Alkalilimnicola ehrlichii MLHE-1: one gene and its partner. The protein of the gene in region 1 interacts with the protein of each later gene in a pairwise test. Links are inferred from orthologs where the notes say so. Each region holds a gene or a part of one and is shown on either strand. Other genes may lie near its edges.

Region 1 (15,121 bases):
ATGCGGGTGCCCTCGGGCTCAGCGGGTGGGGCATACCCCCGGCCGCCGCTGCCGCGGGTGTAGAGCAGCTTGAGCAGCCCATGCCCGGTGGGCTGCTGCCGGCAGAGGGCGCGGGCCTCGCGCCAGAGCGGCTCCGCCGGAGGCTCCGGCAGCTGCAACCGGGCGCAGCCAGCACGTAGCCGGTCCAGGTGCGCCTCCCAAAGGCGGGGCCGGCCGGCCACCACAGCGATGGTCTCGAACAGGCCATCGCCGTAGGCCAGGCCCCGATCGTTCACGGCAATCCGGTCGCAGGGAACGCCGTTGACCCAGGTGACCGCCATGGCCGGTCCGCGGCCTAGACGCGCCGGAAGACCAGACTGCCGTTGGTCCCGCCGAAACCGAAGGAGTTGGACAGGGCCACATTCATGGTCAGGTCCCGGGCCTCATTGGGCACGAAGTCCAGCCGGCAGTCCGGGTCCGGCTCCTCGTAATTGATCGTTGGTGGCGCCACCTGATCGCGCAAGGCGAGCAGTGAGAAGATCGCCTCCACCCCGCCGGCGGCGCCGAGCAGGTGGCCGGTCATGGACTTGGTGGAACTCATCGCCAGGCGATCGGCGTGGTCCCCGAAGGCGGTGCGCACGGCCTCCACCTCAACGCGGTCACCGGCCGGTGTGGAGGTGCCGTGGGCATTGATGTAGTCCACCTGATCGGGCGTGATGTGCGCATCCCGCAGCGCATGCACCATGCACCGACGGGCGCCGTCGCCCCCCTCCGCCGGCAAGGTGATGTGATAGGCGTCGCCGCTCATGCCAAAGCCAGCCAGTTCGCCGTAAATGGTCGCACCGCGGCGCTTGGCCGCCTCCATCTCCTCGAGCACCACGATGCCGGCGCCCTCGCCCAGGACGAAGCCGTCCCGTCCCTTTTCAAAGGGGCGGCTGGCCTGAGCGGGCTCGTCATTGCGGTTGGAGAGCGCCCGGGCGGCGGCAAAGCCCGCCAGCCCCAGGGGCGAGATGGGCATCTCGGAGCCGCCCGCCAGCATGGCGTCCACATCACCATAGGCGATGGCGCGGGCCGCCTGGCCGATGTTATGGGTGCCCGCGGCGCAGGCGGTGACCGTGGCCAGGTTAGGCCCCTTAAGGCCGTAGCGGATCGAGAGGTGGCCCGAGGCCATGTTGATGATGCTGCTGGGGACGAAGAAAGGCGAGATGCGGCGGGCACCGCTCCGGTTCAGCACGGCCATGTTGGCCTCGATCCCGCTGATGCCACCAATGCCTGAACCGATGGACACCCCAATGCGGTCCGCGTTCTCGTCGCTGACGGCCAGGCCGGAGTCCTCCATGGCCTGCACACCGGCGGCAATCGCATAGTGGATGAAGGGGTCCATCTTGCGAGCTTCCTTGGGCGACAGGTACCGGCCGACGTCGAAGCCCTGAAGCATGGCCGCGAACTGTACCGGGAACTCACTGGCATCGAAGCGGTCGATGCTGCGGGCAGCGGACCGGCCGGCCAGGATGTTTTCCCAGGCCTCATCTACGGTATTGCCCTGCGGGCACACCAGACCCAGCCCGGTAACTGCTACTCGACGTTTGGACACGTTTGCACCCCTCAAGCCTGTCAGCCGCGCCGGGCCCCGACGGGGGCGGCACAAAAAATCAGGGCCGGCGCTTGGCCGGCCCTGGGGCGCCGATCACGACTGAAGCCAGCCTGGGCCCGGTTTAGGAGCCCAGATGCTTGTTGATGTAGTCGACCGCCTGTTGAACGGTGGTGATCTTCTCAGCTTCTTCGTCAGGAATTTCGCACTCGAACTCCTCCTCGAGCGCCATGACCAGTTCCACGGTATCCAGCGAGTCAGCGCCAAGATCGTCGACAAAGGAGGCCTCACCGCTCACCTCTTCCTCTTTGACCCCAAGCTGCTCGACGACGATTTTCTTAACGCGTTCTTCGATGCTGCTCATTTTGATGCGTCCTCCGAAAGGGTTTCCTGGCGCAGTCGCTTGGCTGCGGGCCGGTATTGTATGTGAACTCCACCGGCCGTGCCACCAGCCACGACCACGCGCACGCTAACACAAACCAAAGCGAATCGTTAGCCCATATACATGCCGCCGTTGACATGCAGGGTGCTACCGGTGATGTAACCGGCCGCCGGTGTGGCCAGAAAGCCCACGGTGGCGGCAATGTCCTCGGGTTGGCCCAGGCGCTCCAGCGCGATCTGGCCCACCAGGGCCTCACGCTGCGCCTCGGGCATCTCCCGAGTCATGTCGGTTTCGATAAAGCCCGGTGCCACGGTGTTCACCGTGATCCCGCGGCTGCCCAGCTCACGGGCCAGGGAGCGGGTCAGGCCCTCCAAGCCCGCCTTGGCGGCGCAGTAGTTGGCCTGACCGGCGTTACCCGCAGACGCCACCACCGAACCGATGTTGATGATCCGGCCCTGGCGGGCCTTCATCATGCCGCGCATGCAGGCCTTTACCATCCGGAAAGCGGAGCTGAGGTTGGTGTCGAGGATCCGACTCCAGTCCTCCTCCTTCATGCGCATCATCAGGTTGTCGCGGGTGATGCCGGCGTTGTTCACCAGCACCGTCGGGGCGCCGAAGTCGGCGCCGATGGCCTTGACCACCTCGGCCACCTGGTCGGGATCGGTCACGTCCAACACCCGGCCGCCCCCGGCGATGCCCTGGGCGCTCAGGGTCTCACCGATGCGCTCGGCGCCCTTCTCGGAGGTGGCGGTGCCCACCACCGTTGCACCCATGGCGCCCAGTTGGAGCGCGATGGCGCGGCCGATTCCGCGGGTGGCCCCGGTGACCAGGGCCACCTGATTCTCCAGCGCCTGATTGCTGAACATGGCTGAAAAGCTCCTTGTTAGTTATTGACTTGCCTTGGCCTTTTCCAGGCTCTTCGCATCCGCAAGGGCCACGACGGGCAGGCGACGCTGAATCCGCCGGTTGAGGCCGGCAAGGACCTTGCCCGGGCCGCATTCCACCACCTGGGTGACACCCTGATCCACCAAGGCGTGGATGGTCTCCACCCAGCGGACGGGGTTGTGCAGTTGGGCGATCAGCCGCTCGCGGATTGCATTCGGGTCACTTGCGGTCTGGACGTCCACGTTGTGCACGACGGGGATGGCCGGTGCTTCCAGGGGGATATCGGCCAGCACCTCGGCCAGGCGCTCGGCCGCCGGCTTCATCAGGGCGCAGTGGGAGGGAACGCTCACCGGGAGGGGCATCACCTTCTTGGCCCCGGCGGACTCGCAGGCCGCCATGGCCCGCTCCACCGCAGCTCGGGCGCCCGCTATAACGACTTGACCGGGGGCATTGAAGTTGACCGCCGAGACCACCTCGTCCCCGGCGGCCGCGGCGCAGGCGTCGATAACCGCCTGATCGTTCAGGCCCAGGACCGCCGCCATGGCGCCCTGCCCGGCCGGAACCGCCTCCTGCATAAAGCGGCCGCGCTGAGCGACCAGGCGCACCGCATCCTGGAAGCCCAGGGCGCCGGCGCAGACCAGGGCGGTGTACTCGCCGAGACTGTGCCCGGCCAACACCGTCGGCTCGGCACCGCCCTCCGAGCGCCAGGCCCGCCAGGTGGCGACCCCGGCGGCCAGCATGGCCGGCTGCGTGTAGTCGGTGCGGTTAAGGGTGTCTTCCGGGCCGTTGCGGACCAGGTCCCAGAGATCGGCGCCGAGGGCATCCCCGGCCTCCCGGAAGGTCTGTTCCACGACGGGGCTGGCCGAGGCCAGATCGTCCATCATGCCGACGGACTGGGACCCCTGGCCGGGGAAGACAAAGGCGAGCTTGGTGTCGTTATCGCTCATGATCCGTTGTGCCGTGTCTATGCCGTGAGGATTGCGTATCCAATCGATTCCGCGGAGCGGTTTGCCCGGCCGCGATCGCCCGCGGCCGGGCTTGCCCCTTAGTACCGGATCAGGGCGGAGCCCCAGGTAAAGCCGCCACCGAAGGCCTCCAGCAGGAGCAAATCGCCCCGCTTGATCCGGCCGTCACGGATGGCCGTGTCCAAGGCCATGGGGATGGAGGCCGCCGAGGTGTTGCCCTGCTTGTCCACGGTGACCACCACCCGCTCCATGGGCATCTCCAGCTTGCGGGCAGTGGCCTGGATGATCCGGATGTTGGCCTGGTGGGGCACCAGCCAGTCGATGTCGCGCTTCTCCAGCCCGTTGGCGGCGAGGCTCTCATCGACAATACGGCTGAGGGTGCGCACCGCAACCTTGAAGACCTCGTTGCCCTGCATGGTGATGTAGGGCCCCAGGGCGTCGCGCTTCTCATACCCCTGCCCCGGCCCCCACGGCACCCCGAGGAGGTCCTGATAGCGCCCGTCCGAGTGCAGATGGGTGGAGAGAATGCCCGGTTCCTCACTGCGGTCCAGGACGACGGCGCCGGCCCCGTCACCGAACAGCACACAGGTGGCGCGATCGTTCCAGTCCAGGATCCGGGTCATGGTCTCGGCGCCGATCACCAGGGCGCGGCGCACGGCACCGGTCCGGAAGAACTGATCGGCGACACCGAGGCCATAGACGAAACCGGAGCAGGCGGCGGACAGGTCGAAGGCCAGCGACCCGTGCCGCATCCCCAGCCGCTCCTGCAGCAGGCAGGCGGTGCTGGGGAAGACCCGATCGGGGGTGCAGGTGCCGACGATCACCAGATCGATGCTGCTCAGCGAGACATCGGCCGCCTCCAGGGCACGCCGGGCGGCCTCCTCGGCCAAGTCACCGCAGGTTTGATCCGGCGCCACGCGGCGGCGCTCGGTGATACCGGTGCGCTCGCGGATCCACTCATCGGAGGTGTCGATGAGCCGCTCGAGATCGTGATTGGTAATCACTTCGTCCGGCAGGTAGCTGCCGGTGCCGATGATACGCGCGTAGCTCACGGAGACTCCTTCGCGGCCAACAGGCTCTCAAGGCGCTGATCGATCATGCGCGGAACCCCTTTGCGCACCTCGAGCACCGCCGTTTCGATGGCGCGGCCGAAGGCGAAGGCGTCGGCGCCACCATGACTCTTGAGCACGATACCACGCAATCCGAGCAGGCTGGCGCCATTGTACTGGCGCGGGTCGATCCGACCGCGCAGGGAGCGCAGCACCGGCAGTGCGATCAGCCCCGCCAGCCGGGTGAAGAGATTGCGCTGGAACTCGGCCCGCAGGTAGTGGGCGATCAGTCCCGCCACACCCTCGCTGCTCTTCAGGGCGACGTTTCCGACGAAGCCGTCGCAGACGACGACATCGGCCAGACCTTTGAAGATCCCGTCCCCCTCCACGTACCCGACGTAGTTCAGGGGGGAGTCGGTGAGCATCTGACAGGCCCGTTTTACCTGGTCATTGCCCTTGATCTCCTCCTCACCGATATTCAACAGCCCCACCCGCGGCTGCGCCACGCCGTCGATGGCCTCGGCACAGACCGAACCCATCACGGCGAACTGAAACAGATGCTCCGCCGTGCAATCGACGTTGGCACCCAGGTCGAGCATGTGGGCGTACCCGCCCTTGGTGGGGATGGTGCTCATGATCGCCGGTCGATCGATGCCCGGCAGCGTCTTGAGCACATAACGGGCCGTGGCCATGAGGGCGCCGGTGTTGCCGGCACTGATACTGGCGTCCGCCTCACCCTGCTTGACCAATTGGATGCTGACCCGCATGGAGGAGTCTTTTTTGGTCCGCAGCGCCTGCGAGGGCGGCTCATCCATCGCAACCACCTCGCTGGCGGGATGGACCCACAGCCGCTCGCTCTCCTGTCCGCCATGCCGTTGCAACGCCTGGCGCACCGGTTCGGCCTGACCGACCAGTATCAGACGCAGCGCCGGGTTACGCGCCAGCGCCGCCAGCGCAGCGGGAGCCACCACGTCGGGGCCATGATCGCCACCCATGGCGTCCAGGCTGATAGTAACCGACTCAGTCATGCCCCTGGCCCATGGTTAAAAAGAAACCGCCCGCCGAGCCGGGCTGGCGGGCGGGTTTCCTTCACCCATGCGTCTCAGTCCTCGCGCCCCTGCATGACCTTTCGGCCCCGGTAGTAGCCGTCAGGGCTGACATGGTGGCGACGGTGGGTCTCGCCCGTCTGCGGTTCCACCGACAGGGCCGGGCCGGACAGGGCGTCGTGGGAACGGCGCATGCCGCGCTTGGAGGGCGTCTTACGGTTCTGTTGAACGGCCATTTGGGGCTCCTTGGATCAATCTCGTGTTGATTGTCATGTATCGTCTTGATCGGTGTCAGAGGGGCATTTCATCCGCTCCAGCACCGCAAAGGGGTTCTTCGCTCGCTCGTCCGGCTCGTCCTGTGCCTCCGCCGGGTTATCCGGCGTGGCACAGCCGCCCTCCGGATGACGGGCAATCGCCGGCATCGCCAGCAGCAGTTCGTCCTCGACCACGGCGACCAACGGCAATTTGCCGGTGGCCATCACCAGGGGGTCGAACTCCGGCGCCAGGGACTCCGCCTCGTGCTCGCTGGCCACCAGTTGCAGCGCCACTTCCGCGTCCAGCGCTTGCTCATAGGGCTGCAGACAGCGCTGGCAACGGAGCGTGATGCTGGCGCTCACCGCGCCGCTCAGCCGTTGCCGGCCCTGATCGTCGCGGAACGCCCGCAGCGCGACCCGGACCCGTGCCGCCTGATCGGCCACCACCGCCTCGGCGGAGAGGCGCGCCATAGCCGCCCGCGGCAGCCGACCCTCGAGTCGGGTGCCGGCCTCGGTGAACATGTCGTGCACCAGGTACTCAGGCAGTGGGCTGCTGGACATAAGCCCGCAATCATAAGCGCGGCCTCCCGGGCTGTCAAAGCGCTTGCCAGGGGCGGCGATCGGCCCTAGCCTTGACGCCTTGCGAACCGATCCCCGACCCGGTGACCCCAGGAGCAGGCACGTGGCCGAGCGACCCCCTTTGATACTCGCCTCCCGTTCCCCCTATCGGCGCGCCTTGCTGGAGCAGGTGCGCCTGCCCCATGAGGCCATTCCGGCCGACGTTGACGAGAGCCGGCACCCGGATGAGCCGGCGCACGATTACGTGCTCCGGCTGGCGCGGGCCAAGGCCGAGGCCGTGGCGGAACGGCGCCCGGATGCCCTGGTGATCGGGTCCGATCAGGCGGCCGTGCTGGGCGAGCGGGTGCTGGGCAAGCCGGGCAGCGAGGCCCGGGCCCGGGAGCAGCTCGCTACCGCCTCCGGCCAGTGCGTCACCTTCCTGACCGGCGTGGCGGTGGTGCATGCCGCGGGGGGGCGCCGCCAGTCTGACGTCGTCCCCTATCGGGTGCACTTCCGGGACCTGGACGAGACCACCATCGCCCGCTACGTGGCGCTGGAACAACCGCTGGACTGCGCCGGCAGCTTCAAATCCGAGGGGCTGGGCGCAGTGTTGTTCCAGCGCATGGAGGGCAGCGACCCGAACGCCCTGATCGGGCTGCCGCTGATCCGGTTGTTCGACTTTCTCCTCGCCTGCGGCTACCCGCTGATCGGCTCGGAGGAGTGACCGCCCGCGCTCAGCGCAGTTCGTGGCCCTCGGTCAGGGCGCGGGTGATGGCCTTGCCGATACTCATGCCCAACCGGTCGGTGATGAAGCGCAGCAGGCCGGGGTGGCGACTGTAGTCCAACACCTGGTCGACACCGGCCACCTCGCGGGCCACGTGCGCGATATCGCCGAATCCGTCGGCCAGGCCCAGTTCGACACTGCTTTCACCGGTCCAGATGAGCCCGCTGAACAGGCGATCATCATCGGCCAGGCGCTCACCCCGCCCGGCGCGGACGTCGGCGATGAACTGGGAATGCACCTCCTCCAGCAGGCGCTCCATGTGCGCCTGGTGCGCTTCCTCCTCCGGGGCAAAGGGGTCTAAAAAGGCCTTGTTCTCGCCGGCGGTGTAGATGCGCCGCTCCACGCCCAGTTTCTCCATCGCCTCCGTGAAGCCGAAACCGCCGGAGATGACCCCGATGGAGCCCACCACGCTTGCCGGATTGACGAAGATCTCATCCGCCGCAGAGGCGATATAATAGGCCCCGGACGCGCCCACGTCGTCGATGACCGCATAGACCGCCATCCCCTGATGCTGTTCGCGCAGGCGATTGATCTCGGAGTAGATGCGGTTTGACTGCACCGGGCTGCCACCCGGGCTGTTGATGTACAGCACCACCCCCTCGGCCCGGGGGGCGTTGAATGCGGCCTGCAGCCCCTGATTGACCAGCTCGGCACTCGCCAGCTCGTCGGCGCTGATCAGCCCGGTAACGTTCACCTTGGCCAGGTGCGGCCCTGTGGGCCGCTCGAACAGGAACCCGCTGGCAAAGGGGATAAGCAACGCGACCAGATAGGCCAGGAACGCCAGCTTGAAGAATATGCCCCAGCGACGCGCCCGTTGGCGCTCCTTGATGCCCTCAAGGGCGATCTCGCGCATGGCATCCCGTTCCCAGCGGTCGTTTTCGTTCATCCGTCAGTTACCCCGTTGAGTCATTGGATTGTTGCGGCGCCTGGAGCTGCGCCACGACCGCCGCCAGCTCGTCCGGCAGCGGCGCCTCGATCGATAAGGGTTGACCGGTGCCGGGGGCGGACAGTTCCAGGCGGTGGGCGTGGAGGAACAGGCGCTTGAGCCCCAACCCCCTCAACCGGCGGTTGACCGCCCGCTCCCCGTAGCGGTCGTCGCCGGCGATGGGCATGCCGAGGTGGGCCGCGTGGACCCGGATCTGGTGGGTGCGCCCGGTGGCGATATCGGCCTCCGCCAGCGTCATGCCCCCGGGGCGCGCCACGGCCCGGAACACCGTCCGCGCCAGCTTGCCGTGGCTGGCGACCCGCACGCCCCCTGCCGGTCCACTGCGGCGCTCCAACGGCGCCTCCACCGGAATGGGGCCGCGCCCGAGTGCGCCGGTGAGCAGGGCCAGATAACGTTTGTGTACAGCGCCCGTGCGGAGCTGCTCGTGCAGTTCGCGCAACGCGCTGCGCCGCTTGGCGACCATCAGGCAGCCACTGGTCGCGCGGTCCAGCCGGTGGACCAGCTCGAGGAAGGGGGCGCTGGGCCGGGCCTGGCGCAAGACCTCGATCAGCCCCCAGGCCAGTCCGCTGCCGCCGTGCACGGCCAGTCCGGAGGGCTTGTCGATCACCAGCAGCCGGTCGTCCTCGTAGAGGATGCGCTGGGCCAATTCGCCCTGCAGGCGGGCGGGCGGCGTGGCCTCTTGGGGGGCGCGCGTCTGGACCGGCGGAATACGCACCGTCTCCCCCGTGGCCAGCCGGCGCGGCGGTTTGGTGCGCTTGCCGTCGACCCGGACCTGCCCGCTGCGCAGCAGCCGGTATATCAGTGACCGGGGCACGCCCTTGAGCTGCCGCATCAGGAAATTGTCCACCCGCTGGCCGGCGTCCTCCGGCCCGATGCGCACCTGTCGTACGCCGCTCATGCTCTTATCCGCCCGTTGCTCATGTCGGCGCATGATAGCAGAGAGCCGGCGGCCATTTGCCGCCTATAGGGGACACTGTTATAGTGCCGTCACGCCGTAGTGGGCCCCATTTGGCCCTGGCCACGCCAGCGGCGCCAGTAAAGATTCCTGCTTCCCCTGCCACCTCGGCGGGAGAACGGACGAACCTGTCCGGGACCGGCCCGACGACCGCCCCGGCCATCCAAGCCCAAAAGACAACACCCCGCATCGCTACCCGAATGAACGCGACGAACCTGCTGGTGACGCATTACCTGGCATTGATCCTGGCTCCCGTAGTCCAGGCCTGCCGGCCGGTATGCACCGAGTTGCGCCCGCCCCGGTTCGAGCGCGAGCGGCCTGCCGTGGCGCCGCGGGGATGCTGGAGACATCACCCTTATGAAACGAATGCTGATCAACGCAACTCAGCCAGAGGAGTTGCGTGTTGCCCTCGTGGACGGGCAACAGCTCTACGACCTGGATATCGAAACCCCGGCCCGGGAGCAGAAGAAGGCCAACATCTACAAGGGCACCATCACCCGCGTGGAGCCCAGCCTGGAGGCGGCCTTCGTACAGTACGGCGCGGAGCGCCACGGGTTTCTGCCGTTTAAGGAGATTGCCCCCAGCTACTACCGCGAGGGTCTCAAGGCCGACGGGGGGCGCCCCAGCATCCGCGATGCGGTGCGTGAGGGCCAGGAGGTGGTGGTTCAGGTGGACAAGGAGGAGCGCGGCACCAAGGGTGCGGCGTTGACCACCTACATCAGCCTGGCCGGGCGCTACCTGGTGCTCATGCCCAACAACCCGCGCGCCGGCGGCGTCTCGCGCCGCATTGAGGGCTCCGACCGGGCCGAAATCCGCGAGGCGCTGCGACAACTCGACGTCCCGGAGGGCATGGGTCTGATCGTCCGCACCGCCGGCGTGGGCCGGACGGTGGAGGAACTGCAGTGGGACCTCGATTACCTGCTCAAGCTCTGGAGCGCTATCCAGAAGGCCGCCGAGGCCCGGTCCGCCCCCTTCCTGATCTACCAGGAGAGCGACGTCATCATTCGCGCGCTGCGCGACTACCTGCGCTCGGATATCGGGGAGATTCTCATCGATGACCCGCAGGTCTTTGAAAAGGCCGTGGAGTTCGTCGAGCAGGTCATGCCGTATAACCGGCAGAAGCTGAAGTACTACGACGACCGGGTACCGCTGTTCACCCGTTACCAGATCGAAAGCCAGATCGAATCCGCCTTCCAGCGGGACGTTCGTCTGCCCTCCGGCGGTGCCATCGTGATCGACCACACCGAGGCGCTGATCTCCATCGACATCAACTCGGCCCGGGCCACCAAAGGCTCGGACATCGAGGAGACGGCCCTGCACACCAACCTCGAAGCCGCCGACGAGATCGCCCGGCAGCTCCGATTGCGGGATCTGGGCGGGCTGATCGTGATCGACTTCATTGACATGGGCCCGAACCGAAACCAGCGGGAGGTGGAAAACCGACTCCGCGAGGCGGTCAAGGCGGACCGAGCCCGGGTTCAGATCGGGCGAATCTCCCGCTTTGGTTTGCTGGAGATGTCCCGCCAGCGGCTTCGTTCGTCCCTGGGCGAGTCGCACCAGGAGGTCTGCGCCCGCTGTGGTGGCCAGGGTACCGTGCGCAGCGTGGAGTCGCTGGCCCTTTCCATCCTGCGCATCGTCGAGGAAGAGGCGATGAAGGAGAAGACCGGGACGGTGCTGGCGCAGCTCCCGGTGGATGTCGCCACCTTCCTTTTGAACGAGAAACGGCCCTCCATCAGTGAGATCGAGGATCGCCACAGGGTGGCCGTGGTGCTGATCCCCAATCGCACCATGGAGACACCCCACTACGACGTCCAGCGCCTGCGTAGCGACGACGAGTCCACCGAGGACCCCAGTTACCGGCTCGCCTCCGAGGAACATCCAGAGCCCTCCCCCGAGTGGTTGGAGCGGGAGGCCGCGCCGCGCTCGGAGGAACCGGTGGTCCAGCGGGTACAGCCGCCCTCCGCACCGCCGCCGACGGCGCCCGTCGAAGAGAGTCCAAAGGAAGAAGCGCCACCACCGCAGCGCGACGCGCCCGAAGGTAGCGGCGCATCGGACGTCGGGATCAGCGGCCTCACCGGCCTGTTCCAGCGGCTCCGTGGCTTCTTTGGGCGGGAAGCGGACAACGACAGCGCCGGTCAGGAGGGTCCAGTCGGCGAGAAGGCCCCTGCTGCCTCCGGGCGACGCGGCAGCGATCAGAAGGGAGCCACCAACGGGCGCCGGGGCGGTGGTAGTAACGGCGGCAAGGGTGGCCGGACACGGCAAAAGGCGCGCCCCGAGGACGGTCGATCGGCCTCGCAACCGGAGGCTACCGGCAAGCCGGAGAGTGATGCCCGGCGCGATGCGGATGAGACCGCCGAGGGCGCCGGTCGCAGCGGTCGCAGCCGGCGCGGCCGGCGGGGCGGACGGCGCCGCCGGCGTAGCGGGAGCACAGGCGGTGGCCAGCCGGAGGAATCGGCCGCACGCCAGGATCAGAAGGGGCAGACCCCGCCGGCGGCAGAGGCCGCGGACGACGCTCCCCGGGATCGCGCCGCCGGCAAGGCCGAGGCCGCCGCCGAGCGGCCCAGGGAGGGAGACCGCGCGGCGGCCGAGAAACCGGCGGCCAGCGAAAAGGTAAAGGCTGACAAGCCGGCGCTGCCAACGATCACCGAGGAGGAGATCCAGGGCAGCGCCACCCCGCAGCTCAAGGACTGGCCACCGCGGGGCCAGGTCGCCACCGAGGCCGCCAGTCCCGAATCGGCGCCGGCGGACGACGAGAGCGGCACCGCCGCCGGGTCGCCGAAGGCCACGCAGGCCCAACGACCGGCGACGGCCGACACCGAGGCCTCCGACACCAAGGCAGATGCGCCGGCGTCCTCCGGTGAGACGCCCGCCGACCAACCGACCGGTGCGCCACCGGCGGCTGGCGGTGACGGGGCCAAGGCGCCGACCGCTGAGAAGGCCGCTGGCGAGAAGCCGGGGGCGCGGCGCAAGCGCTCGAAGCCCAGTGTCCAACCGGGCACGCCGCCGGTCCTGCCGCAGGATATCGGCCCGGATGAACCGTCGGTGCGCTCCGGGCGCCCGCGTATCAGCGCAGCGGCCCCCACCGAGGGCAACGAGGCCGACACCGCCGGCTCGGCTGACGTCGCCCCGCGTGAGCCGACACCGGCTAACACGGGGACCGATCAGCCACCGAAACCGGCGCCGGAACCAGCGCCGGCCAAGGCGCCGGAGCCGGCCCCGGGGTCCGATAGTGAGCCAGCGGCCGCCGACCAGGACGCCGCGCCTGCCGAGGAGGTGCCCAACGCCGCCGACGACGGTGCTGCCGGGCCACAGGCAACCCCTTGGCTGGAGCACGAGCCTGAGAGCAGTCGGGAGGCCATTGGCGCCCATAGCGCGGGTACGCCGGACGCTCCTGATGCGCAGAAGGCCCCGGCCGACACCGCGGATGCCGCGGACACCGCGGGCGACGAAGGCGGGGATCAGACGCAGGAGACCGATGAGGCCTCCCGAAAGGGCGGTTCCCGGAGAAAGGGGCCGGCCGGGGAGAGTGAGGCGCGGCCCGAATCCCCGGACCAGGGCAGGTCACGAGAGGATGACTGAAGGCCGAGGCCCCTACCGCCACCGGCGGTGACGGGGCCTTGTTTCAGCGCGTTCCGGTGCCACGACGGCACCGGCGGCCGGAATCAGGCCCGATCGGTTCGGGAGCCGGACAGTTCCGCCAACAACCCCTCGGCGGCGTCCTCGACCAGGTTCAGCACGTGCTCGAAGCCCTGCCCGCCCCCGAAATAGGGGTCCGGAACCTCCTGCTCCGGGTGGTTCGCGGCGTAATCGAGGAACATTCGGATGCGCTCGCGGTACGGCTTCGGGCACTCGCGCCGCAGATCGGCAAAGTTGGCGCCGTCCATGGCCAGGATGAGGTCAAAGATCTCAAAATCCTCGACACTGACCTGACGGGCGCGCAGGTCGCTGATGTCCACGCCGCGTTGCGCTGCGGCCCGGATCGCCCTCGGGTCGGGCGCCTTGCCGATGTGGTAGTCGTGGGTGCCCGCCGAGTCGATGTAAATGGTGCCCTCCAGCCCCCGCTCTTGGAGCAGGCGGCGGAAGACCCCCTCGGCTGTGGGGGAACGGCAGATATTGCCCATACAGACAAAGAGAACTCTGTGTTTCACACCTTCATTCATGGGGTTGGATGATTTCCTTGCGATGAGGGTTTAACACATGCGCGGCCGGTCACCGGCGATGCCAGACAGTTGTCGGCGAGCCGTCGCGGCCCCGCCCCGCTTGAACAGACGCTATGCTCACAGATATTTCAGACCAGAGGAAGTACCCCCATGACCACGGCGCTTGAAACCCTGCGCAGCTGGGTGGGCCGCGATGTGCTCTTCCAGGGACGGCGGTTGCGCGTGGTGGAACTGCTCGAGGATACCGCCGAAGCCAGGCTCGTGCTCGAGGAGCGTGAAGCGGTCGGCCGCCGCGTGCAAAGCGACCAGTTCGGGGAGGCCCACCGGCGCACCCCCCGTACCTGGACGCTCCCCGTGCACGACCGCGACGGTGTGGCCCCCAACCCGCTGCTCGACGAGATGGTGCTGGCGGAGGACTAGGCCGGCGGCCCCTGCTCTGCCAGCAATCGTTCCACCTGGGCCAGGTCCTGCGGCGTATCGACCCCGGGACCGGGGACCTGATGGGCCAGGCCAACGTGGATGCGCACGCCGTGCCAGAGCGCGCGCAACTGCTCCAGCGCCTCCAGGCCCTCCGGGGGCGCTGCCTCCAGGGCCGGATAGCGGCGCAGGAACCCGACCCGGTAGGCATACAGCCCCAGATGGCGCAACCACTGGCCCGGGGACCGGGCGGCACCGGCTGCCCCCGAGAAGCCGTCGCGGTCCCAGGGGATGGGGGCGCGGCTGAAGTACAGGGCATACCCCTGGCGATCCCGCACCACCTTGACCGCATGGGGCGATCGCACCTCGTCGAGGGAGTGGCAGAGAGTGGCCAGTGTGGCAATGCCCGCATCCCGATGCGCCGCCAGATCCAGCGCCACCTGGCGCACGAGCCGGCCCGGCATCAGCGGCTCGTCCCCCTGCAGATTGACGACAATCTGGTCGTCGTCCAATCCCAGCCGCTCCGCCACCTCCGCCAGACGGTCGGTTCCCGATGGGTGATCGTGCCGGGTCATCACCACCTCGCGCCCCTCCTCCCGACAGGCGTGGGCGATTTCGCGGTGGTCGGTGGCGACCAGGATTCGCGCCGCCCCGCTCTCCTCGGCGCGCCGGCAGACATGGTGAATCATCGGCCATCCCAACAGGCTGGCCAGGGGTTTGCCCGGGAAGCGGTGGGAGGCGTAGCGGGCGGGGATAATGACGGTAAAGGGTGTGGTCATGGATCACCTGTTGGTCAGTGAGTGCAGCCGGGCCAGGCTGGCCTCCAGGCGCTCCCGCGTGGCGGGCTCGGGCCGCGCCTCCACCGGCAGGAACCAGCTCCGCGCCGGCGCCAGGCCGGCGCACTTGACCGCGTCCTTCTCGGTCATGATCACCGGCCGGTCATCCCCAAAGCGCAACTCCCCGGCCCGATAAGGGTGGTGGTCCGGGAAGGGGTGCGGGATCACCCGGTAGCCGAGCCCTTCCAGTGTGGCGAAGAAGCGCGCGGGGTGACCGATGCCGGCCACCGCATGCACCGTGGTGCCGGGTTCCGGGCCCCCTTCCGGCGCTGCGTCCGCGGCCAGTGGCCGGAGCGGACCGGGCACCAGTTCGA
Region 2 (15,207 bases), 1.1 Mb from region 1 along the record:
GGAGGCGGCGGTGTAGCCGTCGATGGCGTCCAGGCGGGCGTGCAGTTGCCCCATGGCCTCGCCGTCGCCCGCCGCTTCCGCCTCGGCCAGCCGCGCCTGGAGTGCTCGCAGCTCCAGGTGGCCATCCAGCACGTAGTCCAGGGCGCTGCTGGCCAGCGCCGGGGTCTCCTGGACCACATGGGCGATACGCCAATCACGGGGGATGCCCACCTCGCCGGCGTCCGGGCCGATCTCGCCCTGCAGCAGGGCGAACAGGGTGCTCTTGCCGCAGCCGTTGGGACCGACCAGGCCGAGGCGCTGCCCCGGGTAGACGGTGAGACTGGCCTGGTGGAGGAGTTCCTCGGGGCCGCGGGAAAGGGTGATGTCCTTGAGGGTGATCATGGCTGGGATTCTACCAGCCGATGGTGCCAAGGCGTCAGGGCGATGCCCCAGGCGGATGCGCACGCAAACCCCGTCGCGGCGACCCTGTGCCACAGCCCTTGGGGTTCACTCACGCACCAATATACGCCACCAAACGCAGCGAACACCAAACCATTGCTGCCCCGTGCAACCCCTATATTTGGAATGCACACAATACGTCGCCACCCCCCGGAACAGGGCTGCGCAATACATTGATTTTATGGAGGTGGCATTATCCTGGAGCAGAATGATCAGGAATAACCAGGTCCTACTAGCTCGGTCTTTTTTACCATTTCGTAACAGAAAAGACATCGTTTCTAACCACCCGTTACCGCACGGTAACAACGGCCCGACCGGGCGGTGCCCAAGCGACTACTTAGGCAGGGCTTTTTCTGTTTGGCATTGCATTTGCTTAAACCCCTCACCGAAAACCGCCGATTCGGCTAGGAGATCCGGTAATGAGTAGCGATAGCACAGTGATTCCAAGAGATACCAATAGCGGCTGGGCCGCGGAACGGGCTCGCCGCGGCGGCAGGCAGCGCCACTCCAAGTGGTGGCTGCTCGCCGTCATCGTCTCAGTGACGCTAAGCCTTCCGCTCAGCGGCTACCTGGCGCCGGCGGCCGCCAGCCAAGGCGCGGATCTGGCGGGGTTCTATCCTGAGAGCCAGATCAGCTACAGCTGGTCGTCGCTACGCGAAGGGCCCCTCACGATCTTCGCCCTACTGGCCATCGCCGGGTCGATACTCGTCTTTCTCGCGTTCCATCTGTTCGCCGGCAAGGTAAGGATTGACGGCGGCCGGTCCGGCACCACCGTGCCGAGGTGGAGCAGGTTCGAGCGCCTTCTGCACTGGCTGCTCGCCGGCTCGTTCATCGTGCTGGCGATCACCGGCCTATCGCTGTTCTTCGGTCGGTACGCGCTGATGCCCTTGCTGGGGGAGAGGGGTTTCTCCACCTACGCCTCGGGGGCGATCTGGATTCATGAAACCATCGGGCTGGTATTCGTGGCCCTCCTGGTCGCCGCCATCCTGCAGTGGATAAAGGGCAACCTTTTCCGGAGCTACGACTGGCAATGGTTCAAGCAGGGCGGCGGCTATATCGGCGATCGCAACACCCACCCGCCGGCAGGGAAGGCGAACGGCGGCGAAAAGCTCTACTTCTGGCTCGGCATCGTTAGCATGGGGTCGGTCACAGCGATCACCGGTCTCGTACTCTACTTCACCACTTGGACCGGATCGGAGGGCTTGGTCGCCTGGTCGTTGATTTTCCATGTGCTCGGCGCCGCAGGATTCATCGCCCTGGCGATCGGCCATGTCTACCTGGGTGCCATCGGCAATGAAGGGACGCTGGAGGGCATGGTGAGCGGCCGGGTGGACTGCAACTGGGCGAAACAGCACCACAACATCTGGTACGAAGAGATCCTCCAGGACGGCGTGCAGCCGGAGCCCGCGAGCACGTCTGCGGCAGACGCCTCCGTGCCGAGCGCAAAGAGTTCGAAGTCCACGGCAACCGACGCCGCGTCATTGACGATTCGGACCGACGATGCGCCGGCGCGTCGCCCTTTGTCTTGAGCCGAGCGCCCCGGGAAGTCCCCTGTGGCCGTAGGCTATTGAATGAGTTTGTTGCGAGCCCCCTCCCCGCTGCGCGGGCCCGAATCAACGAGGAACGGGGTACCCCTGTCATCGCGAGGGCCGAAGGCCCGTGGCGATCCAGGGCGGTAGACTGCCGCGTCGGCTTCGCCTCCTCGCAGTGACGGTGGGGGTGGGGCCCCGCTCGCAGTGACGGTGGGGGCAACCTTCCGCTTCCGGCACAGTCCAGTTCTTCAAGAGGAGAGAGCACGAATGAATGTACTGCAGAATAAGCTCAACAGGAGACGATTCCTGCAGGCGTCCGGGGCCGCCGGTGCGGCGGGTGTGGCAGGCCTGAATGCGATCCCAGGTATATCGACGCTGGAGGCCAGCCCTGGGACCCGGGCGCGGGCCACGTCGGATACCGTCGTCACCAAGAGCGTCTGCCAGCAGTGCTCCACTCGCTGCGGGCTCGACGTCTATACGACCAACGGCCGGGTGCATGCCATCTACGGCAATCCAGACGCTCCGTTATCCAACGGCAAGCTCTGCCCCAAAGGCCACCTGGGCCCATACATCCTTTACGATGCCGACCGCTTCAAGGGGCCGATGAAGCGCACCAATCCCAAGAAGGGCCGCAACGAAGACCCGGGCTTCGTGCCGATCTCCTGGGACGAGGCCCTGGATACGGTCGCTGCCCGCTTGACGGCGCTGCGCGAGCGGAACGAGTCGCATCGCTTCGTTGTGGCGTACGGCCGCGGCTGGGGCCCCGCCGACGCCGGCCTGTTCGGCACCTGGGGCCGGTTGTACGGCTCCTCGAGCATCGGCATCGGCCATTCGAGCATCTGCGCCGATGGCTCCAAGAAGGTCAAGCGCGCCATGGACGGCAATGACTCATACAACTCCTACGACTACGAGAATTGCAATTGCCTGCTGATCTTCGGCGCCGGCTTCCTCGAGTCTTTCCGGCCTTACAATGCCAACATGCAGATGTGGGGCAGGATGCGCAGCAAGGGCACCCGCATCACCATGGTCGATGTGCGCAACTCTGTGACCGCCGCCGCTGCCGATCGCAAGCTGATCGTGTCTCCCGGCACTGACGGTGCGATCGCTTTGGCCATCGCCCACGTCATCCTCACCGAAGGCCTGTGGGACAGGCCCTTCGTTGGCGACTTCACCCGGTCCCGACTGCGATTCGAGACCGGCAAGCCGATCGATCCCGACACCTTCTCGGAAAACTGGGTGAAGGACCTTCCGGCTTGGTGGAACACAACGCTGAAGGACGCCACTCCTGCCTGGGCCGAGGGCATCACCGGCGTGCCGGCGGAGAAGATCGTCGCCACGGCGAAGGAGTTCGGCAGCACCCGGCCGGCCATAGCGGTGTTCGAGCGCGGTCCCACGGCGCACACCAACGGCGCCTACAACGGCATGGCCATTCACGCCCTGAACGCGCTGGTCGGCTCAATGTTCGCCAAGGGTGGCCTGAGCTACCAGATGGGCTCGTCCGCCGGCAGCCTGCCGATCAACCCCGATGACTACATGGACGACTACGCCCGTGAGATGGAGGGCAAATACCCGCGCATCGATATGGCGCGGACCGACGCCTGGCCGATGACCTCCAACATGATCCAGGACATCGCCAAGAACCATCTGACCGGCTCACCGTACAAGATGGACACGATCATGTTCTATACGGTGGGTCCGATCTATTCCGGCCCCGACTGCACGGTGTGGGAAGAGGCACTCCAGGACGTGTTCGTGATCGACACCTCGCCCTCGCCGCAGGAGAGTGCGCAGTTCGCCGACCTGATCCTGCCCGATCACACCTACCTGGAACGACTCGAAGTCGCCAACACTTACCCGTTCCAGGGCTATCCGATGTCGATGATCCGCGAGCCGGCGGTAAAACCGCTTTACGACACGATGCAGTTCGGCAACATCATGATCGAACTTGGCAAGCGGATGCCCGGCCCGATGGCCGATTACTACCAGCAGGTGGGCAGTGTCGAGAACGTGGTGGCCGCATTCGCCGCGGGCTTTGAAAACGACCCCGGCGATAACGGCGTTAATGACCTGGCCAGCTTCAAAGAGAAGGGTGTCTGGTACAAGACCCCCTATTTGTGGCGCCAAATCGACGGCGAGTTCTACGAATGGGACGGCCACCGCTACAGCATTCGGATGAGCGAGGACGATGTTAAGGCGAAACTGCTGAAGACCCCATCCGGGAAGTTCGAGTTCCAGCCCGCTTGGTTCACCAACGAGAAACACGCCGCGCATATCCAGAAACATCTCGGTATTCCGCGCGATATGATCGGCTTCCCCCATTACGTCGAACCGCAATACCAGGGCGGCGGCGACCTGCACCTGATCAGCCCGAAGCTACCGCTCTCCGCTGAGGGGCGCTCCGCCAACCTGCCGCATACCCACGCGGTATGGCAACCCACGCAGGGTGGCACCGACACGGTGTACATGGAGATTCACCCACAGGCCGCCGCCGCCCGCGGCATCAAGGACCGCGACCGGGTCCGGATAAGCTCCTCGGTGGGCGCCATCGAGTGCTTCGCCAGCGTCTCTGGCGGGGTGCCGAAGGACACGGTAGTGCTGCCGCTGGCCCACGGCCACTGGGGCTCCGGCCGTTGGGCCCAGAACAAGGGGGTTTCCGGCAGTGTCAACGAAGTCATTCCCAACGTCGTCGAGCCGGTTTCCGGGCTCGTGGCCTTCAGCGCCGCCAAGGTCTTCGTTGAGAAGGTTTGATCGAATTAGCAGGAGTAAATTGCGATGACTAAGTGGGGCATGGTTATAGACTTGGAGAAATGCACCGGCTGCCAGGCCTGCACGATCGCCTGTGGCATGGAGAACAACCTTCTGCCGGGCGAGCACTGGCAGGACGTTCTCTATTACTCGGAAGGCCAACTACCGGACCACGAATTGAAGTGGCTGCCGAGGCCCTGCATGCAATGTGAAGATGCCACCTGCGTCACGGTCTGCCCGACGGGGGCAACCTATAAGGATGCGGAGGCGGGCGGCGTGGTTTTCATCGACTGGGACCGCTGCATCGGCTGCAAATATTGCATCGTGGCCTGCCCCTATGGTGTGCGCTTCTCCACGGCCGAGCTCAAAACGCAGTCGCCGGACATGCGCGAGGTCTTTCCCAGCGGCGACGGCCACACCTGGAATCCGCCCTGGAGGGCGCCGGATTCCCGGGACAACCCCAAACGCGGGATCGGCATCCCGCCGAAGAATGTGGTGAGCAAGTGCACCTTTTGTCATCACCGCACCTCCACCGCCCCCGCCGACACGGCGGATCTCGATCCGAGCAACCCGGACCTGCGCGAGCATACGCCGGCCTGTGTGGTGACCTGCGCCCCCGGGGCCCGTTACTTTGGCGACCTCAACAACCCGAACAGCCAGGTGTCCAAGCTCATCGCAGAGCACAACGGGCAACCGGTGCTGAGTCACCTGAAGAACAAGCCGCAGGTGTATTACCTCGGCCGCAAGCGCGCTTCGCCGTCCCGGAGCAGTTGAGGTGGGGGTGGATGATACGTCGGGCCTGTCGTTGCAGGGCGAACTGCTCGCCTGCCTTGGGCAGGCGATGCAACCTCCGCGCTCGGATGCGTTCTTCAACGCGTTGCGGGATGGGTTGGTGGACGATATCGCCGACCTATGCGGGGCACTCGGGGCGGAGTCCGTAGCCGCCGATCTGCCACCGTTGCGTTGCGCGTTGGGCGAGGTGGAGGATCGGGAGTCGTTGCTATTGGCCTACAGCGTGTTGTTTCTCGCGCCCCCGCCCAAGGTGCGCCTCAACCTGGTCCGATTGATGGATGGGGCTTCCAGTGGTGCCGGTCTCGGCTACCTGGACGAAATGCTGGCCAGGCACCAGCTCAACCTCCGCTCCGAACACCGGGAACTGCCGGATCACCTCACGGTGGTTCTGGAGTTGGCCGCCTGCCTGATCAGCCGGGGTGAGCAAGGCAATGACCAGGCAGAACGAGACGCCAAGGCCTTGCTGCAACAAATGGTGGCACCGGCAGCCCGACACCTTGCCGAAACGGCGGCCGACGTGGAGCAGGCACATGGCCTGCCCAAGGTCTACTCACGGCTGCTGGCGCTGATCGGCACGACCGGCCAGGACCCGGATGGCTGTCTGCTTCCCGGCACCCGTTCGGTTGCCGGGGAGGCCACCGGTGCGAGCAAATCCGCGCCGGACACCGGCCCAGCCATGGCCGCCTGCGCGCGCTGCGGGACACCTTTCGTGAGCCTGCGCGACCAGGCGGTGCTGATCGCGCATTTACAGGAGGCGGGAGCGCCGGCCGATCATCTGCACGTCTGTCCCGACTGCCGCACGGGGCCCGGCGGCTGAGGGCTTGGCGCGGTGCAGGGCGACACCCCTGGATGCTTCCAGGGAGGCTTCCAGCCCCGGCCAGGGGTGCGGGTCACCGGGACTCCACCGGCAGGCAGCCCTGTGCGGCCAGGCGCAGGCAGGCGTCCACCACCTCCGGGTCGTAGAGCCTGCCGCGCTTGGCGCGCAGTTCGTCCAGCGCCGCGGCCAGCCCCAGGGCGGGCCGGTAGGGGCGGTGGGAGGAGATGGCCTCGACCACGTCGGCTACGGCCAGAATGCGTGCTTCCAGCAGGATGGCCTCCCCCCGCAGGCCGTCCGGGTAACCGGAGCCGTCCAGCCGCTCGTGGTGTTGGCGAATGATCTCCGCCACCGGCCAGGGGAACTCGATCCCCTTGATGATCTCGTAGCCGACGGCCGGATGGGTCTTGATCATCTCGAACTCGAGGTCACTCAGCCGCCCCGGGCGCGAGAGGATCTCCACGGGGATGGCGACCTTGCCGATGTCGTGGATGGCGCCGGCCACATGCAGCCCCTTGCGCCGCGCATCATCCAGGCCCAGTTCCTCGGCGATCACCTCGGCGATCTCGGTGGTGCGCTGCTGGTGGCCGGCGGTATAGGGATCGCGCACCTCGATGGTGGCGGCGATGGCCTCAATGGTGCGTTCCAGTGACTGCTCCAGCGCCTGCTGGGCCCGCTGACTCTCCGCGCGATCCTGCTGGCTGCGGACGCCATAGGCCAGATCACCGGCCAACTCCATCAGCCGTGCCACCTCGTCGGGGTCGGCGAAGGGGGCGGGCCTCCGGCTCTCCACCTGCAGGCAGCCCAAGTCGCCCCTGGCGTCCCGCAACGGCAGCAACAGCGTCCGGACACCAGCGTCCGAGGATGCCGGGGCCGGCAACCCCAGGCAGGGAGCGTCCGGCACCGCCACGTCCTCCGCCTCGGCGACCGGTGGGTAGCAGGGACCGCCGATGAGCATGATCAACGCCCTGGCATAGCCCCCCTTCCGCACCAGCACGTCATGCATATTGGCCAGCAGGTCGTCCAGGCCATCGGCATGCACCAGGGCCTGGTTGCCAGCGGACAGGGTGCGCAGGGCGCGGGTGCGCTCCGCCACTAGCGCCTCCAGTCGCTGCTGCGAGGCGTGCAGGGCCAGATGGCTCTGCACCCGCACCAGCACCTCCTCGGCGACGAAGGGCTTGGTGATGTAATCCACCGCCCCCACCGCGAAGCCCCGGACCTTGTCGGCGGGCTCGCACAGGGCGCTGAGGAAGATCACGGGGATGTCGTGGCGGGCCGGATCGGCCTTGAGACGACGGCAGACCTCGTAGCCGTCCAGGTCCGGCATGCGGATATCCAGCAGGATCAGGTCCGCGGGCCGGGCCTGCACCGAGTCCAACGCCAGCCGGCCGCTGGGCGCTACCCGGACAGCGTAGCCCCCCTCGCGTAACACGCTGACCATGAGCCGCAGGTTGGCGGGGTTGTCGTCCACCACCAGCACCTCGCCCGAGGCCTGCGGTTCCGGGGCCGTGGCACTCATGCGCCGCCCCCACCGTTGAGCGCCGTGAGGATCTCCTGATAGCGGAAGGCCTGGACCTGGGCCCGCAGCGCCGGGGCCAGCACCGCGTCCTGCTCCCCGATGTCACGCACCAGGGCCTCCAGGGCATCCAGATCGCCGGCGCGGAGCGCCTGCGCCAGCGCCCGGCGCTGATCCGCCGGGAGGGCCTGCAGGCGCTGGCCGAAGTCCTCCGGGACGCGATCCGCCGGGTGAACCTCGGCCGGGGGCTCCGGCGTCCCCTCAGCGTAGCGGTAGTTCAAGCCCAGGTGCCGGCGCGGCGCCGGCTGGCGCTCCCGCTCCTCGTCCACTGCCGGCACCAGTGGCAGGCTCACCGTGAACCGGGAACCCTCGCCGGAGGTGCTCTCCAGGCCAATCTCCCCGCCCATCAGCTCGACGAACTCGCGGGTGATGGGCAGCCCAAGGCCGGTGCCCTCGGTGGTGCCCACCCGGCCGCTCTGCACGAAGGGCTCGAAGACCCGGTCCTGGTCCTCCACAGGGATCCCGCGACCGGTGTCGGCGACCGCCAGCAGCAGGCCATCGTGACCCCCGCTCGGCTCCGCGGACTGGCGCCGGGCGCTGAGCACGACCCGGCCGGCGTCGGTGTACTTGACCGCGTTGCTGACCAAGTTGATAAGGATCTGGCGCAGTTTGCGGCCGTCGCTGAGGATGTGGCGCGGCAGGTCCTCCGCCACCTCCAGGGTCAGGGTCAGGCCCTTGCCCTCCGCCCGGTGGCGCAGGGCCTCCACCGCATCCTCGAGCGTGCGCGGCAGGTCCACCACGCCCTCCTCCAGGGTCTGGCGTCCGGACTCGATCTTGGCCATGTCCAGGACATCGTTGATCAGCGACAGCAGGTGCTCGCCGTTGCGCTCCACGAAACCGAGCTGTTCGCGCTGGTCTGGGGTGGCCTGCGGGGCCTGTCCCGCCAGGCGGGCGAAGCCGAGAATGGCGTTGAGCGGCGTGCGCAGTTCGTGGCTCATGTTGGCCAGGAAGACGCTCTTGGCGCGGTTGGCCTCTTCGGCCGACTGACGCGCCTGCTCCAGTTCGGCGGTCCGCTCCCGCACCCGCTGCTCCAGGCCTTCGTTCAGTCGTTGGATCTCCCGCGTGGCCGCGTGCTGGAAGCGGGCATCACGCAGCACCCGTTGGCCGCTGTACCCCAGCCCCAGCAGGCCGAGCAGCCAGATGCCGGCGAAGGCGCCCAGGGTCCGGCCCATGGCCACCTCCTCGTGCGCCTGATAGCCGGACAGGGGCACGGCCACCGAGACCCCACCGCGGATGTCCCCCACCTGATAGCCCTGGTGGGCATGGCACTGGAGGCACCCCCGGTCGGTCTCCATGGGGGCCATATAGCGCAGGTAGGGTTCCTGCTCGATGTAGGCCACCTCCAGGCGTTCGTCGACCCCGTCCTCGAAGGCCTCCAGGGCATCGCGCTCCCAGTCGTCGGGGGCGTTCTCGGGCCGCAGCGGATCGAGGCTGGTGATGTTGCCGCGCACGCCGAAGAGATCGCCGAACTGCTCGTTGAGCTGGCGCAGCATGTAGGCGGGGTTCATCAGGGTCAGCTCCTGACCGCCGGGGGTGGTGATATCCCGTTCGGGCAGATGGGCCAGGTAGGGGTTGCGCGGGGTCTGGTCACTGACCGGCACATAGACACCGCCGTGCAGGGTGCCCCAGAAGCGGAAGGCCTGGTCCTTGTTGAAGTTGGCCCGGGCCTCCTGGTAGGCCAGCTCCACGGTCAGGCCCTGGAAGTGCCCCACCAGCCACCAGGACAGGCCACCAAAGGTGGCCGTCCAGCCCGCCAGCGCCAGCACCAGGTACAGACGCAGCCGGCGGATGCGGCGATCAGCGCCTTCGCGGGTGGCCGGGGCAGGCATTAGGGCGTTCCATCCCGTTTGCGGTGTCTATCCCTATTCTAGCAAGGGGTTTTTGCGGCGGATACCGGGGTCACTCCTCCGTGCGAAGCGCACCACAGTTCCAGCAGGCGTCAAACTGTCCGCCCAGGGTCTCGCCGCACCGCGGGCAGGTCCAGTCGGGCCCGGGATCGGCCTCGCGGGCCTTGAGCTCCTGCAGCAGGGTCCGTGCGCGCTGCTCATCCTCGTCGGCCACCCAGATCTCCGGCCAAACCTCGTTCACCGGCAGCTCGCCGGCCCCGCCGCCAAGAAATTCGTTACGCAGTTGGCAGGGGATGCCGGCGTCCTCCAGCGCCTGGCGGTAGCGCTCCACCAGCATCCGGTTCTCAACACTGAAGACCCGCTTCATCCGGCCACCCCCGCGGCGATGAACAGCCCCAGGATGCAGGCAAAGGCCGCCATCCAGACCAGGCTGCGCAGGCCAGGGCGGTCGCCGATATAGCATAGGCCGTAGAGCAATCGCAGGAGAATGAAGAGGACCGCCAGGGTGTCCACGGCACCCTGGGCGGCACCCACCTGGTGGGCGATGATCACCGCGGCGGCGAAGGGCGGAAAGGCCTCGAACTGGTTCTGCTGGGCCCAGTTGGCCCGCTGGCGCCAGCCCTCCAGCGCCGCCAGGTAGGCGCGGGGCGTGCGGTTATCGAACCCCGGCCCGCCGCCGAATTTGGCCGCACCGGCAAAGACAAACGGCAGCAGCGCCGCCGCCAGGACCATCCAGTAGCCAAGGGTCATCGGGCCTCCTCCCGCGACGGGTGCCGACGGCGATGCGACCGCCGGCGCCCGGATCAGCGCCTGCGGACCGGGATGTGGTCCGCCCTGATGCTGACGGTATCACCTTCGCGCCGCTGGGGCAGGCCCTCGCTGGCCCAGGCGTGGCCGTAGACCACCTCCCAACTGGCGGGGATGCGGCCGTCCGGCCCCCGGTAGGCCGCCTCGTAGGCCTGGCACATGGCCTGCAGCCGGCGCCGGGTGGTGAGACCACGGCCCCGTCCGCTTGCGGCGTTACGCGCCCCCAGGCCGCGCAGGTCGTGCAGCACCCCCATGGGGTCCCCGTAAGTCAGGGTGAACGACTCCATGTCCATCACCGGGTCGGCGAAGCGGGCCTGCACCAGGGCGTCCCCCACGTCGTGCATATCGATAAATTCGTGCACATGGGGCTTGTCATCCACCTGCGCCCAGGCCGCGCGCAGCTCCTTCAGCGTGTCCGGGCCAAAGCTGGAGAACATCAGCAGCCCGCCGGGCCGCAGGACCCGCTGGAACTCGGCGAAGACCCGGTGCAGGTCCGGCATCCACTGCAGGGCGAGGTTGGAGAACACCATATCGACGCTCTCCGCAGCCAGCGGCAGGCGCTCGGCGTCGCCGCAGAGGGTGCGGATCGGCCGTAGCCAGCGGCCCCGGCGCCGGGTGGCCCGGAGCATGCTGGGGGCATGGTCCAGGCCAATCACCCGCGCCTTGCGGTAGTGATCCTGCAGTGCCCGGGTGCAGAAGCCGGTGCCACAGCCCACATCGACGATGATCGCGGGCTGCATCAGGATGACGTGCAGGCGCTCCATCAACCGCTCGCCGACTTCCCGTTGGAGTACGGCGACCTGGTCATAGCTGTCGGCGGCCCGGTGGAAGTTACGGCGGACCTGGCGCTTGTCGAGAGGGGTTCGAGTCATGGTCGGCATTGCTGACTGAGGAGGTGAAGGTGACCGGCAACCCACTCGGGGTGGGTCAGGAACGGCAGATGGCCGGCCTCGGGATGATACGCCATCCGCGCCCGGGGCATCGCCCGGGCGGCCTCTTTGGCGGCACCGTCGGGGACAAGCGGATCGCGACCACCGGCAAGCCAGGTGGTCGGGCGGTCGATGGCGGCCAGCCGGCCGCGCAGGTCGGTGTCGCGCAGCAGGCTCAGGCCCGGCTCCAGGGCCGTCGCCGGACCGGGGCCACGGCGCCGCCACGGGCGCAGCGCCTCGCGGTCCCCGGCCCCCGCCCGGCCCAACAGGGCGTGGAAGCCACGGAGGGTCCGGCGCGCGTCCTCCGCCAGCCCTCCGATCATGGCATCCAGCTCCTCCCGGAGCAGGCCGTAAGGCCAACCGTCCCGTTGGCAGAAGCAGGGGGTGGCGGCGAGGAGCAGCAGCGCTCGGGGTCGCGCGCCCCGGGCAGCGGCGGCCAGCAGCGGCAGGGCCCCCAGCGACCAGCCCACCCAGATGGCGTCCTCGGGGACCGCCAGGCGGACGGCGTCGGCCCAAGCCTCCAGGCCGGCATCCGCTGGCAGTGGCGCGCTCCCACCATGCCCCGGCAGGTCCGTTCGGGTGACCCGCCAACGCTGCGTCAGGCGGGGCAGCCAGGGGTCGAAGACCCGGTGGTCGAAGCCCCAGCCGTGAACCAGCACCAGGCCCTCCGGGCCCCGCCCTTCGGTGACCGCACGCATCATTGGCCCAGGACCTGTCCCAGCGCAGCCACCAGGCCATCCACCTGCTGGGGCGTGTGGGCGGCGCTGAGGGTGACGCGCAGGCGGGCGGTGCCCTTGGGGACAGTGGGGGGCCGGATGGCGGTGACCAGGTAGCCGCGCTCCTCCAGCGCGCGGCTGGCCTGTAACGCCTGATCGGCCTCGCCCACCACGATCGGCTGGATAGGGGTCTCGGAGGGCATCAGATCCAGTCCCAAGTCGGCGATGCCCGCCCGGAAGCGCCGGACCAGGGCGCGCAGGTGTTCGCGCCGCCAGGTTTCGTGGCGGGCCAGGCGCACCGCCTCGACGGTGGCAGCGGTCTGGGCCGGGGACGGCGCGGTGGTGTAGATCCAGGTGCGCGCGGATTGGACCAGGTGGTCGATCAGGAGCCGGCGGCCGGCAACGAAGGCGCCGAAGCTGCCCACGGCCTTGCCCAGGGTACCGACCAGCACGGGCACATCGTCCTGATCCAGTCCGCTCTGTTCCAACAGCCCGCCGCCCTTCTCGCCCAGTACCCCCAGGCCATGGGCGTCGTCCACCATGAGCCAGGCACCGTGGTCCCGTGCCAGGCGGGCCAGCTCCGCCACCGGGGCGCGGTCGCCGTCCATGCTGAAGACACCATCGGTGACGATCAGCCGGTGCCGCCCGCCATCCTCCGCGAGCCGCCGGGCCAGGTGGTCCACATCACCATGGCGGTAGCGGCGCAGCCGGGCGCCCGACAGCCGGGCACCGTCCAGCAGCGAGGCGTGGTTAAGGCGGTCCTCGAACACGGTATCGCCGCGGCCCACGAGGGCGTCGATGACGCCGAGGTTGGCCATGTATCCGGTGGAGAAGAGCAGTGCGGCCTCGCGGCCGGTCCAGTCGGCCAGGGCCCGTTCCAGCGCTTCGTGCTCCGGGCGGTGGCCACTGACCAGATGGGCGGCGCCGCTACCGGCACCCTGCTCTTCGGCCACCCGGGCCATGACCCGGCCGGGACGCGGATCGCTGGCCAGCCCGAGGTAGTCGTTGGCGCAGAAGACGACGACGGTCCGGCCGTCGGCGGTGAGACCGCAGGCCCCGTCGACGCTCTTGAGCACGCGCGGGCTGCGGTAAAGCCCCTCCGCCCGGCGGGCGGCCAGGCCCTCGGACAGCATCCGGCTCAGGGCGCCGGCGTTCATCCCAGGTCCTCGGCCTCGGCCTGGGCGCAGGCGTGCGCCTCAAACCCCATGCCCAGACGGGCCAGCAGGCGGCGGTCCTTGTCGGCCTCCGGGTTGCCGGTGGTGAGCAGCTTGTCGCCGTAGAAGATGCTGTTGGCGCCGGCCAGGAAGCAGAGGGCCTGCAGTTCGTCGGACATCTGCTCGCGGCCGGCGGAGAGGCGGACGTAGCTGGCCGGCATGAGGATGCGGGCGACGGCGATGGTGCGGACGAATTCGAAGGGGTCGGGGGGCTCGACGCCGTGCAGCGGGGTGCCGGGGACCTGGACGAGCTGGTTGATGGGGACGCTCTGCGGCTGCACCGGCAGGCTGGCCAGGGTACGCAGCAGTTCGGCGCGGTCCTGGCGGGTTTCGCCCATGCCGATGATGCCGCCGCAGCAGGTCTTGAGGCCGGCGTCGCGCACCCGGGCGAGGGTGTCGAGGCGGTCCTGGTAGCTGCGGGTGGTGATGATTTCGTCGTAGTAGTCCTCGGAGGTGTCGAGGTTGTGGTTGTAGTAGTCGAGCCCGGCCTCGCGCAGGCGTTCGGCCTGGCCGTCGCGGAGCATGCCGAGGGTGAGGCAGGTCTCGAGGCCCAGGGCCTTGACCTCGCGCACCATGGCCTCGACGGTCTCCAGGTCGCGGTCTTTGGGCGAGCGCCAGGCGGCGCCCATACAGAAGCGGGTAGCACCGGCGTCCCGGGCCCGGCGGGCGGCCGCCACCACCTCTTCCACGGCCAGGATTTGCTCGCGTTCCAGGCCGGTGTCGTAGCGCACGCTCTGGGGGCAGTATTTGCAGTCCTCCGGGCAGGCGCCGGTCTTGATGCTGAGCAGGGTGCTGACCTGGACGGTGTTGGGGTCGAAGTGGGCCCGGTGGGTGGTCTGGGCTTGGTGGAGCAGGTCGTTGAAGGGCTGCTCGAACAGGGCCAGGACTTCGTCTTTAGACCAGTCGTGGCGGGGTGTTTGGGTTGTGGCGGTCATTGATTTGGTGGCTCCCATGCTCTTGGTGGCTCCCGGCTGGGTTGGCTTGAGGGGGCGGGCGCGGTTTCGGTCGGGCCGACTTTTGCGCACCGAGCAACGCAACAAAATGTCGGAGAAAAGGCGCGCCTGTCCGAGCGAAGCGAGTTCGCGCCGCCGACATTTTGTGAGTAGCGCAGGGAACCCCGAAGGGGTGCGCAATCGGAGGCCCGACCGAAACCGCGCCCGCCCCCTCAAGCCAACACGGCAACGTCCCGATCAGCGAATCCTATCACCGCGCGACTCACCGTCAACCTCATTGCAGTTGCTTCGGTTTACCACCAATTTTCATTAAAGGGGCCGATCGGTGGCGCTACACTGGGTGGGGTCACTCGGATGAACGGAGCAATGCCATGGACGGTATCCACCACTGGTTGCGGGCGATCGGTCACGGCCTGGACCGGCTCTATCCGCCCCGCTGCGTGCTTTGCGGTGAGCCGGGGCAGCCGCCGGCGCTGGATCTGTGTGCCGGCTGCCAGGCGGACCTGCCATGGGTGGTGAACCCCTGCGCCCGTTGCGGGCAGCCGTTGCCGGAGGACAGCGCGGCGGACGGGTTGTGTGCGGATTGCCTATGCTGGCCGCCACGGTTCGATAAGGCCGTGGTGCCGCTGGATTACCGGTTTCCGGTGGATCGCCTGGTGACCGGTTTCAAGTTCCATGGCGGCCTGGCCACCGGGCGGGTGCTGGGGACGTTGCTGGCACAAGCGGCGGGGGCGCGAGGGGAGGCGCTGCCGGAGGTGCTGGTGCCGGTCCCGCTGCACCGGTCTCGGCTGATTGAGCGCGGCTACAACCAGGCGATGGAGCTGGCCCGGCATATCACCCGGAT

The links.
Region 2: the proteins of acpP (region 1) and MLG_RS12305 interact in binary tests that used the Escherichia coli proteins (3 or more experiments, as listed by UniProt). The link is inferred for Alkalilimnicola ehrlichii MLHE-1 from one-to-one orthologs.

The regions. Positions count from the first base shown.
Region 1 is NC_008340.1:1,624,452-1,639,572, forward strand. The notes cover bases 315-3,228. They hold acpP (acyl carrier protein), read right to left. Parts: upstream 1,935-3,228; coding sequence 1,695-1,934; downstream 315-1,694. Other genes in these bases: pabC (aminodeoxychorismate lyase), read right to left, coding at 315-320; fabF (beta-ketoacyl-ACP synthase II), read right to left, coding at 335-1,573; fabG (3-oxoacyl-ACP reductase FabG), read right to left, coding at 2,063-2,818; fabD (ACP S-malonyltransferase), read right to left, coding at 2,840-3,228. Outside these bases: more of pabC, read right to left, coding at 1-314; more of fabD, read right to left, coding at 3,229-3,784; MLG_RS07265 (beta-ketoacyl-ACP synthase III), read right to left, coding at 3,883-4,854; phosphate acyltransferase PlsX, read right to left, coding at 4,851-5,879; rpmF (50S ribosomal protein L32), read right to left, coding at 5,954-6,133; MLG_RS07280 (YceD family protein), read right to left, coding at 6,167-6,712; MLG_RS07285 (Maf family protein), read left to right, coding at 6,834-7,433; MLG_RS07290 (S49 family peptidase), read right to left, coding at 7,444-8,379; MLG_RS07295 (RluA family pseudouridine synthase), read right to left, coding at 8,387-9,337; rne (ribonuclease E), read left to right, coding at 9,752-12,973; MLG_RS07305 (low molecular weight protein-tyrosine-phosphatase), read right to left, coding at 13,057-13,554; MLG_RS07310 (hypothetical protein), read left to right, coding at 13,705-13,974; kdsB (3-deoxy-manno-octulosonate cytidylyltransferase), read right to left, coding at 13,971-14,750; lpxK (tetraacyldisaccharide 4'-kinase), read right to left, coding at 14,754-15,121. UniProt on the Escherichia coli protein: Carrier of the growing fatty acid chain in fatty acid biosynthesis.
Region 2 is NC_008340.1:2,755,187-2,770,393, forward strand. What follows is about bases 10,301-13,300. They hold MLG_RS12305 (alpha/beta fold hydrolase), read right to left. Parts: upstream 12,182-13,300; coding sequence 11,420-12,181; downstream 10,301-11,419. Other genes in these bases: MLG_RS12295 (MAPEG family protein), read right to left, coding at 10,301-10,494; bioC (malonyl-ACP O-methyltransferase BioC), read right to left, coding at 10,548-11,423; bioF (8-amino-7-oxononanoate synthase), read right to left, coding at 12,178-13,300. Also shown: MLG_RS12255 (ATP-binding cassette domain-containing protein), read right to left, coding at 1-381; MLG_RS12260 (formate dehydrogenase subunit gamma), read left to right, coding at 858-1,967; MLG_RS12265 (molybdopterin-dependent oxidoreductase), read left to right, coding at 2,238-4,718; MLG_RS12270 (4Fe-4S dicluster domain-containing protein), read left to right, coding at 4,743-5,489; MLG_RS12275 (molecular chaperone TorD family protein), read left to right, coding at 5,497-6,324; MLG_RS12280 (HD domain-containing phosphohydrolase), read right to left, coding at 6,398-7,840; MLG_RS12285 (ATP-binding protein), read right to left, coding at 7,837-9,726; MLG_RS12290 (putative signal transducing protein), read right to left, coding at 9,797-10,111; more of MLG_RS12295, read right to left, coding at 10,108-10,300; more of bioF, read right to left, coding at 13,301-13,353; biotin synthase BioB, read right to left, coding at 13,350-14,363; MLG_RS12320 (ComF family protein), read left to right, coding at 14,735-15,207. UniProt on the Escherichia coli protein: The physiological role of BioH is to remove the methyl group introduced by BioC when the pimeloyl moiety is complete. It allows to synthesize pimeloyl-ACP via the fatty acid synthetic pathway through the hydrolysis of the ester bonds of pimeloyl-ACP esters.